Regions from separate parts of the Frigoribacterium sp. PvP032 genome, predicted to be linked through region 2. Evidence: predicted binding sites of a transcription regulator. Region 2 holds the regulator's gene; the other holds the start of a gene.
The links. Region 2 encodes LexA, which represses DNA repair genes until DNA is damaged. Its sites were predicted from a motif close to TCGAACANNTGTTCGA; they were not measured.

Region 1 (7,755 bases), 630 kb from region 2:
GCGGGTAAGGGTGTGGATTCGGGTGCGGGCGTGTTCGCGTGTTCGTGTGCGTCCTCGCGAGGGCGAGCTCCGCCTCCATCGCCGCGACCGTCGCGCGGAGCAGCGGCAGGGTCTGCTCGCCGGCGGCCCGGTCGTCGCCCGTGATGTCGACCACGCCGATGAGGCGCCCGTCGGCAGGGTCGTGCACCGGGACGGCGGTGCAGCTCCACTCCTGCACGAGGTGGGAGAAGTGCTCGGGGCCGCGGATCTGCACGCCGCGGTCGAGTGCGAGCGCCGTGCCCGGCGCGGAGGTGCCGACGCGCGACTCGGCCCAGCCGGCCCCGGCGACGAACAGCATGGACTCCGCGCGCCGCCGTGCGTCCCGGTCGCCCTCGACCCAGAGCAGGCGGCCGTGTTCGTCGCCGACGGCGACCAGCAGCCCGCTGCCCTCGACGTCGTCGAGCAGCAGGCGCCGGACGACCGGCAGCAGCAGAGCCAGCGGGTGCTCGCGACGCCACTCGGCCAGGTCGTCGTCGGGCAGCTCCAGCCGGGGGAGCGCGTCGGGGTCGACGCGCTGGTCCGCGGCCCTCTGCCACGACGCGGCGAGGAGGAGGCGGCGCTCGGCACCGCGGGACGCGCGCGCGGTCAGCGGGTCGGGTCGGGTCGCTGCCATGTCGCCCCTCGTCCTCGAGCGGAGGCGTCGGGCAGGGCCGTCGGGCCAGGCCTCGTCGCCGTGGTCACGTCAGCGTACGTCGGGGCCGCGCGCGGCGGAAGGGCTGCCGCGGCGGCCCACGCACGGCGCTCGGCTCGCCCCGCGTCCTGCGCCTCGCCGCACGCAGTCGTGCTCGTGTCGGCAACTCCTGACGGGTGCGCCGTGGCCAGCGTCACGTCGGGCGTGTCGCGTGCGGGGCGGGGCAGAGAGCAGGAGTTGCCGACGCGGGAGGGAGAGGGCTGCAGGGGCGCAGGGCAGGGGCAGGGGAAGGGTCAGCGGGCGCAGTCGATGCAGAGGCGGGCGGTGGGCCGGGCCTCGAGCCGCGCCGGGCCGATCCGCGCCGAGCAGCGTTCGCAGCGGCCGAAGGTGCCGTCGGCGAGCCGGCCGAGCGCTGCCTCCGCGTCGGCGGCGCGCTCGAGCGCCGAGCGGCGGACCGCGTCGAGCTGCGACCGTTCGTACGCGATGGTCGAGCCCTCGGGGTCGTGCTCGTCGTCGACGTTGGCTCCCTCGCGGGCCTCGGCCACCGCCTCCATGTCGGTCAGCAGCCGCTCGGCCAGGGCGACTGCCTCGTCGCGGGTTCGGCGCAGCTGCCCGGCGGGGTCGGTCACGCGACGAGCGGCGGCACCCGCTCGCCCTCGGGCGGCGCCGCCGGGGGAGTACCGTCGCCGAACGGCCGCCCGCCGAGCTGCTCGCGGCCGTGCTCGGTCAGCCAGCCCGACGGGTCGGGGCCGGCCGGGATGATCCCCGTAGGGTTGATGTCGCTGTGGACCACGTAGTAGTGGGCCTTGATCTGGTCGAAGTCGATGGTGTCGCCGAACCCGGGGGTCTGGAACAGGTCGCGGGCGTAGGCCCAGAGCACCGGCATCTCGGCGAGCTTCGAGCGGTTGCACTTGAAGTGCCCGTGGTAGACGGCGTCGAAGCGGGCGAGCGTCGTGAAGAGGCGGATGTCGGCCTCCGTGATCGTGTCGCCCACGAGGAACCGCTGGTCGGCGAGGCGCTCGGACAGCCAGTCGAGCCGCTCGAAGAGCGTGCGGTAGGCGCGCTCGTAGCTCTTCTGCGAGCCGGCGAACCCGGCGCGGTACACGCCGTTGTTCACGTCGCGGAACACGACGGCGTTCACCTCGTCGATCTCGGCGCGGAGGTGCTCGGGATAGAGGTCGGGAGCACCCTCGCGGTGGTGCTCGGTCCACTCGGTGGCGAAGTCGAGGGTGATCTGCGGGAAGTCGTTGGTCACGACCTTGCCGGTCGGGACGTCGACGATCGCGGGCACGGTGAGGCCGCGGGGGTAGTCGGGGGTCCGGGCGAAGAACGCCTCCTGAAGTCGCTCGATGCCGAGCACGGGGTCGCGGCCGTCGGGGTCGAGGTCGAAGGTCCAGCTGCGGGCGTCGTGGGTCGGCCCTGGCAGGCCGAGCGAGATGGCGCCCTCGAGGCCGAGGAGGCGGCGCGAGATGACGGTGCGGTTGGCCCAGGGGCAGGCACGGGCGGCGACGAGCCGGTAGCGGCCAGCCTCGACGGGCCAGCCGTCGACGGCATCGCGCGTGATCCTGTCCTCGATGTAGTTCGTGTCGCGGGTGTACTCCTGGCCGGGCTCGACGTACGTGCCCTTCGCCTGCTGCTCGTCGCTCATGCCCACCACCCTACGCAGACGCGTCCGAGAGGTCGGGCAGCTCGTGCCCCTCGCCTGCTCCCGCCGCGGCCCGGCTCGCCTGCCAGTCGCGCCACATCGCCTTCAAGTCCCAAGCGGCCTCGGCCTCGAGCGAGATGCCGCGCTCGCCGGTGCGCCTGGTCCGGCCCTGGATCAGCAGGAGCTTCGTGCCGAACAGGAGCGGGCCAGACCTCGCCTGCGCCTCCTCGAAGAAGGTCGCGTCGGCGCAGCCGGTGCCGTCGTCGACGCTGATGAACACGACCCGTTTGCCGCTGCGCATCGGAGGCGTCTGGGTGGCGATGCGGATGCCCGCGACGAGGACCGTGGTGCCGTTCCAGTGGTCGCGCAGGTCGGCGGCACGGACGACCCCGAGGTCGTCGAGCATCGGGCGGTAGCTCTCGATCACGTGCTCGCTGACCTCCATCGACAGGATGTCGAGCTCGTCGCCGACCCTGTCGCGCAGGCTCACCTCGGGGGTGCCGGTGGGAACCTCGGCCGAGTCGTCGACCGAGAAGTCGAGCTGGTTCTGCACGTCGGAGGCGCGGGGACGGGCGGTGCGCTGGGTCAGCGACCGCACACGGGCGAGCACGTCGCCCCTCGTCCGGCCTGGGCCGGCCAGCGAGTCGAGCGCGCCGACCTGCGCAAGTCGCTCCATCAGCCGCCGTGACGGCGTGGCCCGCTGCCAGAAGTCGGTGATCGACTCGTAGGGCCTGCCCACCACGATGCGGGCGAGCTCGGAGTCGCTGATGCCGTGCACGTCGGACAGCGACAGGCGGATGCCGAGGTCGCCGGGGCGGCTCGGCGCGATCGGCGTCGCCGGGGCGCGAACCCGCTCGACCCTGTAGACGTCGGTCGACGCGTTGACGTCGAGTGCCAGCACGGGCACGCCCATGCGTCGCGCCTCGGTGAGCAGCAGTCGTTTCGGGTACATGCCGGGGTCGTGGGTGAGCACCCCGGCGAGGAACTCGGCCGGGTAGTGGGTCTTCAGCCAGGCGGTCTGGTAGGTGGGCAGCGCGAAGGCGGCACCGTGCGCCTTGCAGAAGCCGAACGAGCCGAAGCCCTTGAGCACCGCCCAGATCTTGTCGACCTGCGCGTCGGTGAACCGCCTCCTGCCGTCGTCGTCGACGTTCGCGGTCGTGCGCCGCCGGAACTCGACCTCGAGGGCGTCGTCCTGGCCCTTGCCCATGTGCCGGCGGATCTCGTCGGCCTCGGCGAGGGTGACCTCCATCGTCGCCTCGAGGATGCGCAGCACGTGCTCGTGGTAGATCACCACGCCGTAGCTGTCGTCGAGGAACGGCGCGAAGCTCGGGTGCAGGTAGTCGGGCCGCTGGAACCCGTGCTTCGTGTCGAGGAACGGCGCGACCATGTTGCCCTTCATCGGGCCGGGGCGGAACAGCGAGATGTCGGCGATCAGGTCGCTGTAGCGGTCGGGCTGCATCTTGCCGATCAGCTCGCGCTGCCCCGGGCTCTCGATCTGGAACATGCCGAGGGTGTGGGTGGTGCGGATCGCCTCGAAGGTGGGCTCGTCGTCGTGCGGGATCTCGTCGAGCTCGACCCGCCCCTGCCGGTTGACGTAGGGGACGTCGACGGAGAGCCCGCCGGCCAGGGCGGCGCGGGCGCCGTTCACCCGCTCGATCTCGTCGAGCGCGTAGGCCATCGAGCTCTGCATGCGGACGCCGAGCACGTCGAGCTTCAGCAGCCCCGCGTCGTTCATGTCGTGCTTGTCGAACTGGCTCATCGGGAGCCCGATCCCGCTCGGCTGCACCGGGGTCGTGCTGAGCAGGTCGGAGTCGCCGAGGATCACCCCGCACGGGTGCATCGAGATGTGCCGGGGCAGCCGGTCGAGCCGCTCGGTCAGGTCGACCAGCAGGTCGATCTGCCCGTTCTGGCGGGCGAGGTCGGCGATGGCCCTCAGCTCGGGCTTCTCGGCCATCGCGGTGCGCAGGTCGCGGGCGTTCGAGCGCCACACGTTGTTGGCGACGAGGTCGATCTGGTCGTCGTCGAGCCCGAGGGCCTGGCCGGCGTCGCGCACCGCCCCCCGGCCCCGGTAGGTCGACTGCATCGACATGAGGGTGACCCGGTTGCTGCCGTAGCGGTCGAAGATCGCCCGGTAGATCTCGTGCCGCCTGGCCGACTCGACGTCGATGTCGATGTCGGGCAGCGTCTCGCGCTTGTTGCCGAGGAACCGCTCGAACAGCAGGTCGTGCTCGATCGGGTCGACGTTCGAGATGCGCAGCAGGTAGGTGACGAGGCTGCCGGCACCCGACCCGCGTGCGGCGTTCCGCACCCGCATGTCGCGCATCAGGGCCGACACGTCGGCCACGGTGAGGAAGTAGCTGGCGAAGCCGAAGCCCGTGATGATCCCCAGCTCGTAGCGCATCCGCTCGTCGACCGTGCGGCGCAGCGCCTGGTCGGCGTGGCCGAAGCGCTCGGTGACGCCCGCCTCTGCCCGGCGGAACAGCACCTGGTCGGGATCGCCGTCGACGCCGATGGCGCTCAGCTCCGGCGTCTTCGGCCGACGCCAGCGCAGGTCGGCGTCGGGGTCGAGACGGCAGCGGTCGGCGAGCCGCTCGGTCTCGGCCAGCATCTCTTCCGCAGCCCGGCGAGGGCACGAGGAGGCGTCGGCCACGAGGGTCGCCAGCGCACGCATCTCGTCGCCCTCCTTGAGCGACGCCTGGGCGTTCGGCTGCGGCGTGAACGCCCCCAGCGGCGCCAGGTGCCCCGCCGAGTCGAGCACGTCGGCCGTGACCGCGCCGTCGGGGTCGAGGTAGCGCACCGCGTTGGTCAGCACGGCAGGCACCCCGACGTGCTCGGCCAGCTCGAGCATGCGAGCCGCGTGCCGCACGCTGCGGCTCTCGCCCGGCTCGGTGAGGTGGCAGACGACCTCGACGACCACGCCGCCGGGCAGCTCGCGCGCCCACGCCGCCAGCGACGCGGCGGCTGCCGTGTGCCGCCCCTCGGCCACCAGCCGGCCCACGTCGGAGTCGGGCCCGAGCAGCACCGTCGCGTCGGCGCCCTCGTCGCCGCGCAGGAACGCCCGCAGCCGTGACCGCTGGATCGTCGCCACGCTGTTCGCGCTGCCGCTCACCCGTCTCGTCGCCCTGCCGTGCGCCGCGCTGATCAGCCGGCAGAGGGCCGCCCAGCCCGCGCCCGGACGACCCCCGCCCGCCCCGTGCGCGAGCACGACGATCCGGTCGACGGAAGAGGCGGACGAGGAGGTGCGGGCCCCGCCGACGCGACCGCTGACGGCCGACGCGCCCCCCGCCTCCTGGGCGCTGCCGCCGCCGTGGCCGCTGTCGTCGGCCGTGTCGTCGACGCAGCCGAGCTCGACGCCGACGATCGGGTCGATGCCCGCGGCCCGGCAGGCGCCGATGTGCCGGATCGCCCCGTAGAGGCCGTCTCGGTCGGTGATCGCCAGCGCGTCCGCGCCGTGGGCGGCGGCCCGCTCGACGAGCTGCGCCGGCGGCGTCGTGCCGTAGTGCGCGCTGAACGACGACGCCACGTGCAGGTGGGTGAAACGCATCGTGCTGCCTCGGTGCTTCTCTCGTCCGACCTCCCGGCCGAGGGCGGTTCGAACGTGTGTTCGACGAGTGTACGTCGCCAGGGCGGGGTACGACGACCCGGCCGGCGCCCCAGGCGGCGACCGCGCCCTGCTGTCATCATCGTCAGATGCCCGACCGACGAGCCGCCGCCCAGGACTCCGCCCGCACCGCCTCCCGGTGGACGCGGACGCTGCTGGCCCAGCCGCGCCTCCTGATGGCCGTGAAGGGGGCGCTCGCCGCGGCCCTCGCCTACTGGATCGCGCCCCACGTGCCCGGCGTCGCCGCCGAGTACCCGTACTACGCCCCCCTCGGGGCCGTTCTGGCGCTCTGGCCGACCGTGAAGACGTCGCTCAAGCAGGGGCTGCAGACGATCCTCGGCCTCGTGATCGGCGTGCTGCTCGCCACGACGGTGTTCGCCCTGCAGGAGGGGCAGCCCGGCGTGCTCGCCGTGGCGCTGGTCGTCGGCCTGGGGACGCTCATCGCCGGCTTCCGCTGGCTCGGCGCTGGACGCGACTGGGTGCTGACCGCCGGTCTCTTCGTGCTGCTGCTCGGGGGAGCGAACGCCGGTGACTACTCCACCGGCTACGTCGTGCAGATCGGCGTGGGCGTCGCCGTGGGCGTGCTCGTCAACCTCCTCCTGGTGCCGCCGCTCTACACCGGCCGTGCCGAGCAGCGGCTCCGCCTGGTGCAGGCCTCGCTCGCCGACCGTGCCGACGACGTCGCCACCGTGTTCGAGGCCGACTGGCCGATCGAGGACGACGACTGGGAGCGCCGCGTGGCCGTGCTGCCGAGCACCCTGCGGCACGTCCGCGACAGCGTCGCGTACGCCGACGAGTCGCGCCGCCTCAACCCCCGCTGGCTGCTGCGACGCCGCGACCTCGGCTCCGAGTACGCCGACCTGGTCGTCTTCGAGCGGGTGGGGTTCCATCTGCAGGACCTCGCCGAGGTCTCCGGCATCCTCGGCCGTCGCATCGGCCGTCAGGTCGGGATCGTCGACGACCTCGCCCCGGTCGTCGCGCACGCTGTCCGCAGCGTCGGCGAGGTGATCAGGAGGCGCGGCGGCGACGACCGGGACGCCTTCGTCTCCGCCCGCCGCGACGTCGAGGAGCTCTGGCGGGCCATCGACTCGCACCGTGAGCTGCCCACGGTCGCCACCAGCGGCGGCGTCTCCGTCGCCGTCTCGCTCGGGCGGATCATCGCCGCGCTCGACCCCGACGACTCGACGGCGCCGCGACCCGACGACGAGGCCGTCGGCGACCTCGACCACGACGGGGACGTCGACGCCGACGACGGCGAGGCCGCGGTCGGCGGCACCACCAGCACCGGCCCCGTCGACGACCCCACCGCCCCCCGCGACACCGCCCCGCGGGACAGCGAGCGACGCCAGGAGGCGCAGGGCCCTGCTGCGGACGGCAAGGCCGAGGACGCTCCCCGCGAACGCTGACGGCGTCCTGGGCCCGCGCGCAGTACGGTGGGGGAGGCATCGTCGCCGAACGCCCCGCCGCGCCCTGCGCCGGTCTCGCGAGCGCCCCTGCGGCGTGTCACGACCCCGCCCCGGCCCGGCAGCCCGTACCCCTCACACACCGAGCGGCGACCCGTCGCCGCCCTCACGGAAGCCGTACCTGTGACAGACACCACCACCCTCATCATCCTCGGAGCCTCGGGAGACCTCACCGAGCGTCTCCTCCTCCCCGGCCTCGCCAGCCTCCTCAAGAGCGACCGCGGCGTCGACGTGCAGCTGATCGGCACCGGCCGCAGCGAGCGCAGCCCCGAAGAATGGGACGACGTCGTCAAGACCGCCTTCAACGGCGACGCCGGCAGCGACCTCGCGAAGAAGACGCTGGCCTCCAGCCAGTACATCCAGGGCGACCCGACCA
Region 2 (7,755 bases):
CTCCATCGCGCTCGACGTCGCGCTCGGCATCGGCGGCCTCCCTCGCGGCCGCATCGTCGAGATCTACGGCCCCGAGTCCTCGGGAAAGACGACGCTCACCCTGCATGCCATCGCCAACGCCCAGCGCGGCGGCGGCATCGCGGCCTTCATCGACGCAGAGCACGCCCTCGACCCCGAGTACGCGAAGAAGCTGGGCGTCGACATCGACGCGCTGCTCGTCTCGCAGCCCGACACGGGCGAGCAGGCGCTCGAGATCGCGGACATGCTCGTCCGCTCCGGCTCCATCGACCTCGTCGTCATCGACTCCGTGGCGGCGCTCGTGCCCCGTGCCGAGATCGAGGGCGAGATGGGCGACTCCCACGTCGGCCTCCAGGCGCGTCTCATGTCGCAGGCTCTCCGCAAGCTCACGGGTGGCCTCAGCCAGACCGGCACGACGATGATCTTCATCAACCAGCTGCGCGAGAAGATCGGCGTGTTCTTCGGCAGCCCCGAGACCACCGCCGGCGGCAAGGCGCTCAAGTTCTACGCCTCGGTGCGACTCGACATCCGCCGCATCGAGACCCTGAAAGACGGGACGGACGCGGTGGGCAACCGCACCCGCGTCAAGGTCGTCAAGAACAAGATGGCGCCGCCCTTCAAGCAGGCCGAGTTCGACATCCTCTACGGCGTCGGCATCTCCCGCGAGGGCAGCCTGATCGACTTCGGCGTCGAGCACGGCATCGTCCGCAAGTCCGGCGCCTGGTACACCTACGAGGGCGACCAGCTCGGGCAGGGCAAGGAGAACTCGCGCAACTTCCTGCTCAAGAACGCCTCAGTCGCGCAAGAGATCGAGCAGAAGATCCTCGCCAAGCTCGGTGTCGGCGGGGCCAAGCCGGTCGAGGCGCCCGTCGAGTCGATCGAGGCCAAGATCGCCGCCCGGAAGGGCGCATGACCTCGCACGACGGCGAGTCTGCTGACGACCTCGCCCCCGTGACGCCTCTCTTCGGCGTCCGCGGGGCGAGGTCGGGCCAGGCGGGCGCGGCGGCGTCGGCACCGGTCGCGTCCGAGCATCCGTCCCGGGGCGCCGCTCGGTCGAGCGACGACGACCCTGACGAGGCGACGGGTGACAGCGCCCGCCGCGATCCGGTGCGCGACACGGCAGTGGCTCTCGCTGCGGTCAGCCAGCACTGGTCGGACGAGTCGCCGACCGGCTCCGCCTCTGACTCTGATGCCGATGCCGATGCCGATGCCGAAGAGCCTCGCGAGGACCTGGACGCACAGCGCACCAGGGCGGAGAGCGTCAGCCTGCACGCGCTCAGCCGCCGAGGCGTCTCGTCGTCCGAGATGGCGTCCCTGCTCGAGGCGCGCGACCTCGACCCCGAGGTCGTGGCCGACGAGGTCTCGCGTCTCGAGGGGGTCGGCCTCCTGAACGATCGAGAGCTCGCCGAGAACCTCCTCCAGACGAAGCAGGGTCGCAAGGGTCTGGGCCGTGGCGCCGTGACGTCCGAGCTGCGCTCGCGCGGCATCGACGCGTCCGTCATCGAAGAGGTCCTGGCCGAGACCGACGACGCTGACGAGCAGGCCCGGGCCGACGAGTGGGCCGAGAAGCGAGCGGGCTCGCTGCGTGGGCTCGACAGGGCCACGGCCGAGCGTCGCTTGAACGGCTACCTCATGCGACGTGGCTACCGATCCGACACCGTGCGACGTGCTGTCGAGAAGGCCCTGCCGCGCGGTGGCAGCAGCCGGGGCGGCGTCCGCTTCGAGTGACGGGCCGCCCTACACTGGGGCACCATGTCGACGGTCGGTGAAGCGGTGCGCGGCGGCCTGACCGCCGTCGTGGGCTCCACCGGGACGGGCAAGTCCGCCTTCGCCCTCGACCTGGCCGAGCGCCTCCGTGACGCCGGTCGACCGGCCGAGATCGTCAACGCCGACGCGATGCAGCTCTACCGCGGGATGGACATCGGCACTGCCAAGGTGCCCGTGTCTGAGCGGCGCGACGTGCCGCACCACCTCTTCGACGAGCTCGAGGTCACGACCGAGGCCAGCGTCGAGTGGTACCAGTCGCGCGCCCGGGCCGTCATCGACGACGTGTCGGCTCGCGGGGCGGTCCCCCTGCTCGTGGGCGGGTCGGGGCTCTACGTCTCGAGCGTCCTGTTCGACTTCCGGTTCCCCGGCACGGACGCCGTCGTGCGGCAGCGCTTCGAGCGCCTGGCCGAGCGCGGCGGCCCTGGTGCGCTGCACGAGCTGCTCGCCCGGACCGACCCGGTCGCGGCCGAGCGGATCGGGCCCCACAACGCCCGACGCCTGGTGCGCGCCCTCGAGGTCGGCGAGATCACGGGAGAGCCCTTCTCCGCCGCCCTGCCCGACGAGGCTGAGCGCTGGCGCCCTTCCTCGGTCGTCGGCATCGCCGAGGAGCGCCCGGTCCTCGTCGAGCGCCTCGACGCCAGGGTCCGCGGCATGTGGGCCGACGGCCTGGTCGACGAGGTGCGGGGCCTGCTGCCGCTCGGCCTCGCCGACGGGATCACCGCCTCCCGGGCCATCGGCTACGCCCAGGCTGCTGCGCAGCTCCGGGGCGACATGGACGAGGAGGCGGCGATCGACGAGACGCAGGCGCTCACGCGTCGCTACGCCCGCCGCCAGGTGAGCTGGTTCAAGCGGTACCCGGACGTCGACTGGTCGACCACCGGCGACCCGGCGGCCGTCGAGCGGGCCCTCGCTAGACTCCTCGCGTGACCACGACGCTCCAGTTCACCAAGGGACAGGGCACCGGGAACGACTTCGTGTTGTTCACCGACGCCGACGGCGAGACCGACCTCGACGGGGTCGCCATCCGCGCCCTGACCGACCGGCGGTTCGGCGTGGGCGCCGACGGGGTCATCAGAGCCGTCCGCTCGTCCGCCCTCCCCGCCGGCGCCGCAGCGTTGGCGAGCGACCCCGCGGCCGAGTGGTTCATGGATTACCACAACGCCGACGGCAGCCTGGCCGAGATGTGCGGCAACGGTGTCCGTGTCTTCGCGCGTTACCTGGTCGAGCGCGGCCTGGTCGACCTCCCCGTCGGCGAGGCCCTCACCATCGGCACGCGCGCCGGCGTGCGCACGGTCCGTCGTGACGGCTCGGGCTTCCGGGTCGACCTCGGCACCTGGACGCTGGGGGACGACGAGCCGACGGTCCGTGCCCGAGAGCTGCACGCGGCACGCCCGGGTCTCTCGCTCTCGGTCGGCAACCCGCACGTGGTCGTCGCCCTCGCCTCCGACGACGAGCTCGACGGGCTCGACCTCTCGTGGGTGCCACTGCTCGACCCGGCGCCCGCCGAGGGCGCCAACGTCGAGTTCGTCGTTCCGTCCGACCCCCTCGTCATCGACGGCACGGGGCACATCCGCATGCGCGTCCACGAGCGCGGCAGCGGAGAGACGCTCTCGTGCGGAACGGGAGCCGCAGCCGCAGCCCTCGCCGTGAGGCACTGGGCCGGCGCCGGGGCCCCCGACGACTGGGCGGTCGAGGTCCCGGGCGGCGTGCTCGGGGTGCACGTGGCCCCGGGGGCCGACGGCGACCACGTGTCGCTCAGCGGCCCGGCCGAGCTGGTCTTCAGCGGAGCGCTGACCCTCTAGGAGGCGCGCCGGGCCCGCAGCACGCGGTAGCCCTTGCTGGTCGACGAGCGCTCCACCCGGACGACGTCCGCCATGGTCGCGTTCATCCACGCCTGCAGCGAGTCGGCGCCGAGGTTCTTCTGGACGACGAGCCACGCGTCGGAGCCCGGCTGCAGGCGCGGCAGCCAGGTCTCCAGGAGGCCGTGCAGCACCTCCTTTCCGACCCTGATGGGCGGGTTCGACCAGATCGACGCGAACACGACGTCGTCGGGAACACCGTCGGGCGTCACGGCGTTGACGTTGACGAGGCCCGCGGCCCGTGCGTTCTCACGGACGAGGTCGAGGACCCTCTCGTTCACGTCGACGGCCCACACCGTCGCGTCGGGTGACGACAACGCGAGGCTCAGTGTGATGGGGCCCCACCCGCACCCGACGTCCAGCAGGTCGCCCGTCGCGGGCGGCTGCGGTGCACCGGCCAACAGGACGGCCGTGCCCGGGTCGACCCGTTCGGGGCTGAAGACACCCGACGCCGTCGTGAGCGTCAGCTCTCGCCCCGCGAGGGTCGCCGTGATCGTCCGCCGACGCAGCTCGCTCTCCGGGTTCGGGGAGAAGTAGTGGTCGCTGGCCATGGACGACAACCTACCGAACATCAGCTGCCTGGCCCGTGACGGCCCAGGCTCGACCCCCTCCGGAGGGCTAGTATCACTTCGATGACAGACACCCCCACGACCCCGCTCGACGACGAGCGCAACGGACAGCACGGCGACGACGTCGTGGCTCGGGTCCTCGAGCGTGCGGCGTCGCGGGCGTCCGCCTACACGATCTTCTCGCCTGCCCAGGCGATCCAGACCCGTTCCCTCGACGGCTCCGGCGACGGCGACCAGTACGACCGCGAAGACCGGGCCGCGCTCCGCCGCGTGGCCGGTCTCTCGACCGAGCTGGAGGACGTCACCGAGGTCGAGTACCGACAGCTCCGCCTCGAGAACGTCGTCCTGATCGGCGTCTGGTCCCAGGGTTCGCTCTCCGACGCCGAGAACTCGCTGCGCGAGCTGGCCGCGCTGGCCGAGACCGCAGGTGCCTCGGTGCTCGACGGCCTGCTGCAGCGCCGGCCGAACCCCGACCCGAGCACCTACCTCGGCAAGGGCAAGGCCGAGGAGCTGCGCCAGACCGTGGCCGCCCTCGGCGCGGACACGGTGATCGCGGACACCGAGCTCGCACCGAGCCAGCGGCGAGCGCTGGAGGACGTGGTCAAGGTCAAGGTGATCGACCGCACGGCCGTGATCCTGGACATCTTCAGCCAGCACGCCAAGAGCCGCGAGGGCAAGGCGCAGGTCGAGCTCGCCCAGCTCGAGTACCTGCTGCCGCGCCTCCGCGGCTGGGGCGACTCGATGTCCCGCCAGGCCGGTGGCCAGGTCGGCGGCGCCGGTGCCGGCATGGGCAGCAGGGGCCCCGGCGAGACGAAGATCGAGCTCGACCGTCGCCGCATCCACACGCGCATGGCCCGCCTCCGACGCCAGATCAAGGAGATGAAGCCGGCGCGGGACGCCAAGCGCGCGAACCGCGACCGCAACGAGGTCCCGTCCGTGGCCATCGCCGGCTACACGAACGCGGGCAAGTCGAGCTTGCTCAACCGGCTCACGAGCGCTGGCGTCCTGGTCGAGAACGCACTGTTCGCGACCCTCGACGCGACGGTCCGCAAGAGCGCCACGACCGACGGTCGTCCGTTCACCTACGCCGACACCGTGGGCTTCGTCCGCAACCTGCCGCACCAGCTCGTCGAGGCGTTCCGCTCAACGCTCGAGGAGGTCGCGGGCTCCGACGTCATCGTGCACGTGGTCGACGGGTCGCACCCCGACCCGGCCGCGCAGCTGGCGACGGTGCGCGACGTGATCGGCGAGGTCGACGGGCGCGACATCCCCGAGGTCGTCGTCTTCAACAAGAGCGACCTCGTCGACGCCGACCAGCGGCTGGTGCTGCAGGGCCTCGAGCCGACGGCCGTCTTCGTCTCCGCGCGCACGGGCGAGGGCATCGACGAGCTCCTCGCGAAGCTCGCGGGGCTGCTGCCGGAGCCCGAGGTCGAGCTCGACCTGCTCGTGCCGTACGACCGCGGCGACGTGGTCTCGCACCTGCACGACTCCGGGCGGGTCCTGACGACCGACTACGACGAGCAGGGCACCCGGGTCCACGCCCGTGTGTACCCGAGCGACGTAGCGGCGCTCTCGCCGTTCGTGCAGGCCGAGACGGCGGAGACCGCCGCCTCCTGAGCCGTTCGCTCTCCTCACGACGAAGCGCCTCCGACCCGTCAGGGCAGGAGGCGCTTCGTCGTTCCCGAGGCCGCGTCAGACCGAGCGCAGCACCGCCACGACCTTGCCGAGGATCTGCGCGTGGTCGCCGACGATCGGCTCGAAGGCGCTGTTGCGGGGCAGCAGCCAGGTGTGGCCGTCGCGCTGACGGAAGACCTTCACCGTGGCCTCGTCGTCGAGCATGGCCGCGACGATGTCGCCGTTCTCGGCGTTCTGCTGCTGGCGGACGACCACCCAGTCGCCGTCGCAGATCGCCGCGTCGATCATCGACTCGCCGACCACGCGGAGCATGAACAGCTCGCCCTTGCCGACGAGCTGGCGGGGGAGCGGCATGACGTCCTCGACCTGCTGCTCGGCGGTGATGGGGATGCCGGCCGCGATCCGCCCGACCATCGGCACGTGGGCCGTGTCGCCGTCGTCGCTGGTCGAGAGGATGCTCGTCACCGGCGCCACGGGGGCCGGGTCGCCGAGGACCTCGAGCGCACGCGGACGGTTCGGGTCGCGGCGGATGCGGCCGGCCAGCTCGAGCTGGTTCAGCTGGTGGGTGACGCTCGACAACGACTTGAGCCCGACGGCGTCGCCGATCTCGCGCATGCTCGGCGGGTAGCCGCTCTGGGCGATGTTCGCCTGGATGGCGGCCAGGATCGACTCCTGCTTGGCCGTGAGCGCCTTGCGCGGGGGCGTCGCCGGGGCGGTCGCCGTGGCGCTGTGCCGGTCGGTCATGTCTCTCCTGCCGTCGATGTCGGTGGTCGCTGGTGTACTCGCACCACCGACTGGAACCTATCGGATCACGGCCCCTTGGCGAAACACATGTTCGAGTGTGTCGCGCATTCCTCGGCCCGGTGTTCGAAGAAAGTGGTTGCCGTCGGGCCGGATCGAAGATATGTTCGGTACACGTCTTCGTGTCCGGCATTCCCGGCCGAGTGCCGGGCACGAACTCGTACGACCAACTCTCGCGGTGAAAGGAACCACCCCATGAGCGCCACCAGCATCAGCACCGTCAGCACCGTCAGCAGCAGCAGCACCGTCCGCCGCGGCACCGTCGGCAACGCCGCCACCCGCACCCGCCTCCGCATCACGCGTCGAGGCCGTCGGGTCGTCGGCGCTGCGGTCGCGCTCGGCGCGACCGGCATCGTCGCCGCCGGCCTCCTCCTCGGCCCGGGTGCCGTCGCGTCCGACCAGGCCGCCGACGTGTCCTTCGCCCAGGTCACCGTCGAGGGCGGCGAGTCGCTCTGGCAGGTCGCGAGCGAGATCGCCCCCACCAAAGACCCTCGCGACGTCGTCAGCGACCTGGTCCGGCTGAACAACCTGCCGAGCGCCGAGGTGGCCGCGGGGCAGACCCTGGCCGTGCCCGAGAAGTACAGCCGCTGACCTGACCGGGGCTGACCTGACGGGGGCTGACCGGGCCAGGCCTGGCCTCATACGAAGAGGCCACGGTGAGGTCGGCTCTCCGCTCGCCGCCTACCATGGGGTCGTGTCCTTCAGCCTCGCCGACCTGCCCATCCGCGACGACCTCAAGGGTCTGTCGCCCTACGGCGCTCCCCAAGAGCGGGTGCCCGTAGCCCTCAACGTCAACGAGAACACCCACCCCGTCCCCGCCGACGTCGCCGCAGACATCCTCGAGGCGGTCGGTGCGGCCCTGGTCGACGTGAACCGTTACCCCGACCGCGAGTTCTCGATCCTGCGCGACTCGCTGGCGGGCTACCTCGGGCACGGCCTCAGCCGCGACCACATCTGGGCCGCCAACGGCTCGAACGAGGTCATCCAGCAGATCCTGCAGGCATTCGGCGGTCCGGGCCGGTCCGTGCTGGGCTTCCCGCCCACGTACTCGATGCACTCGATCATCGCGGCGGGCACCGGCAGCACGTGGCTCGAGGGCGCCCGGG

Region 1: JOE35_RS08175 (DNA polymerase III subunit alpha) is a predicted target of LexA. The motif match lies at 5,908-5,923, and genes of this name have one in related genera.

The regions. Positions count from the first base shown of each region.
Region 1 covers NZ_JAFIBM010000001.1:1,771,307-1,779,061, forward strand. The annotation lists gene JOE35_RS08160 (helix-turn-helix domain-containing protein) at 1-652, opposite strand, end outside; gene JOE35_RS08165 (TraR/DksA family transcriptional regulator) at 964-1,299, opposite strand; gene JOE35_RS08170 (glutathione S-transferase family protein) at 1,296-2,318, opposite strand; gene JOE35_RS08175 (DNA polymerase III subunit alpha) at 2,329-5,859, opposite strand; gene JOE35_RS08180 (aromatic acid exporter family protein) at 6,006-7,322, shown strand; gene JOE35_RS08185 (glucose-6-phosphate dehydrogenase) at 7,503-7,755, shown strand, end outside.
Region 2 covers NZ_JAFIBM010000001.1:2,406,010-2,413,764, reverse strand. The annotation lists gene recA (recombinase RecA) at 1-931, shown strand, start outside; gene JOE35_RS11075 (regulatory protein RecX) at 928-1,746, shown strand; gene miaA (tRNA (adenosine(37)-N6)-dimethylallyltransferase MiaA) at 1,771-2,712, shown strand; gene dapF (diaminopimelate epimerase) at 2,709-3,587, shown strand; gene JOE35_RS11060 (class I SAM-dependent methyltransferase) at 3,584-4,195, opposite strand; gene hflX (GTPase HflX) at 4,277-5,830, shown strand; gene lexA (transcriptional repressor LexA) at 5,906-6,592, opposite strand; gene JOE35_RS11045 (LysM peptidoglycan-binding domain-containing protein) at 6,845-7,240, shown strand; gene JOE35_RS11040 (histidinol-phosphate transaminase) at 7,344-7,755, shown strand, end outside.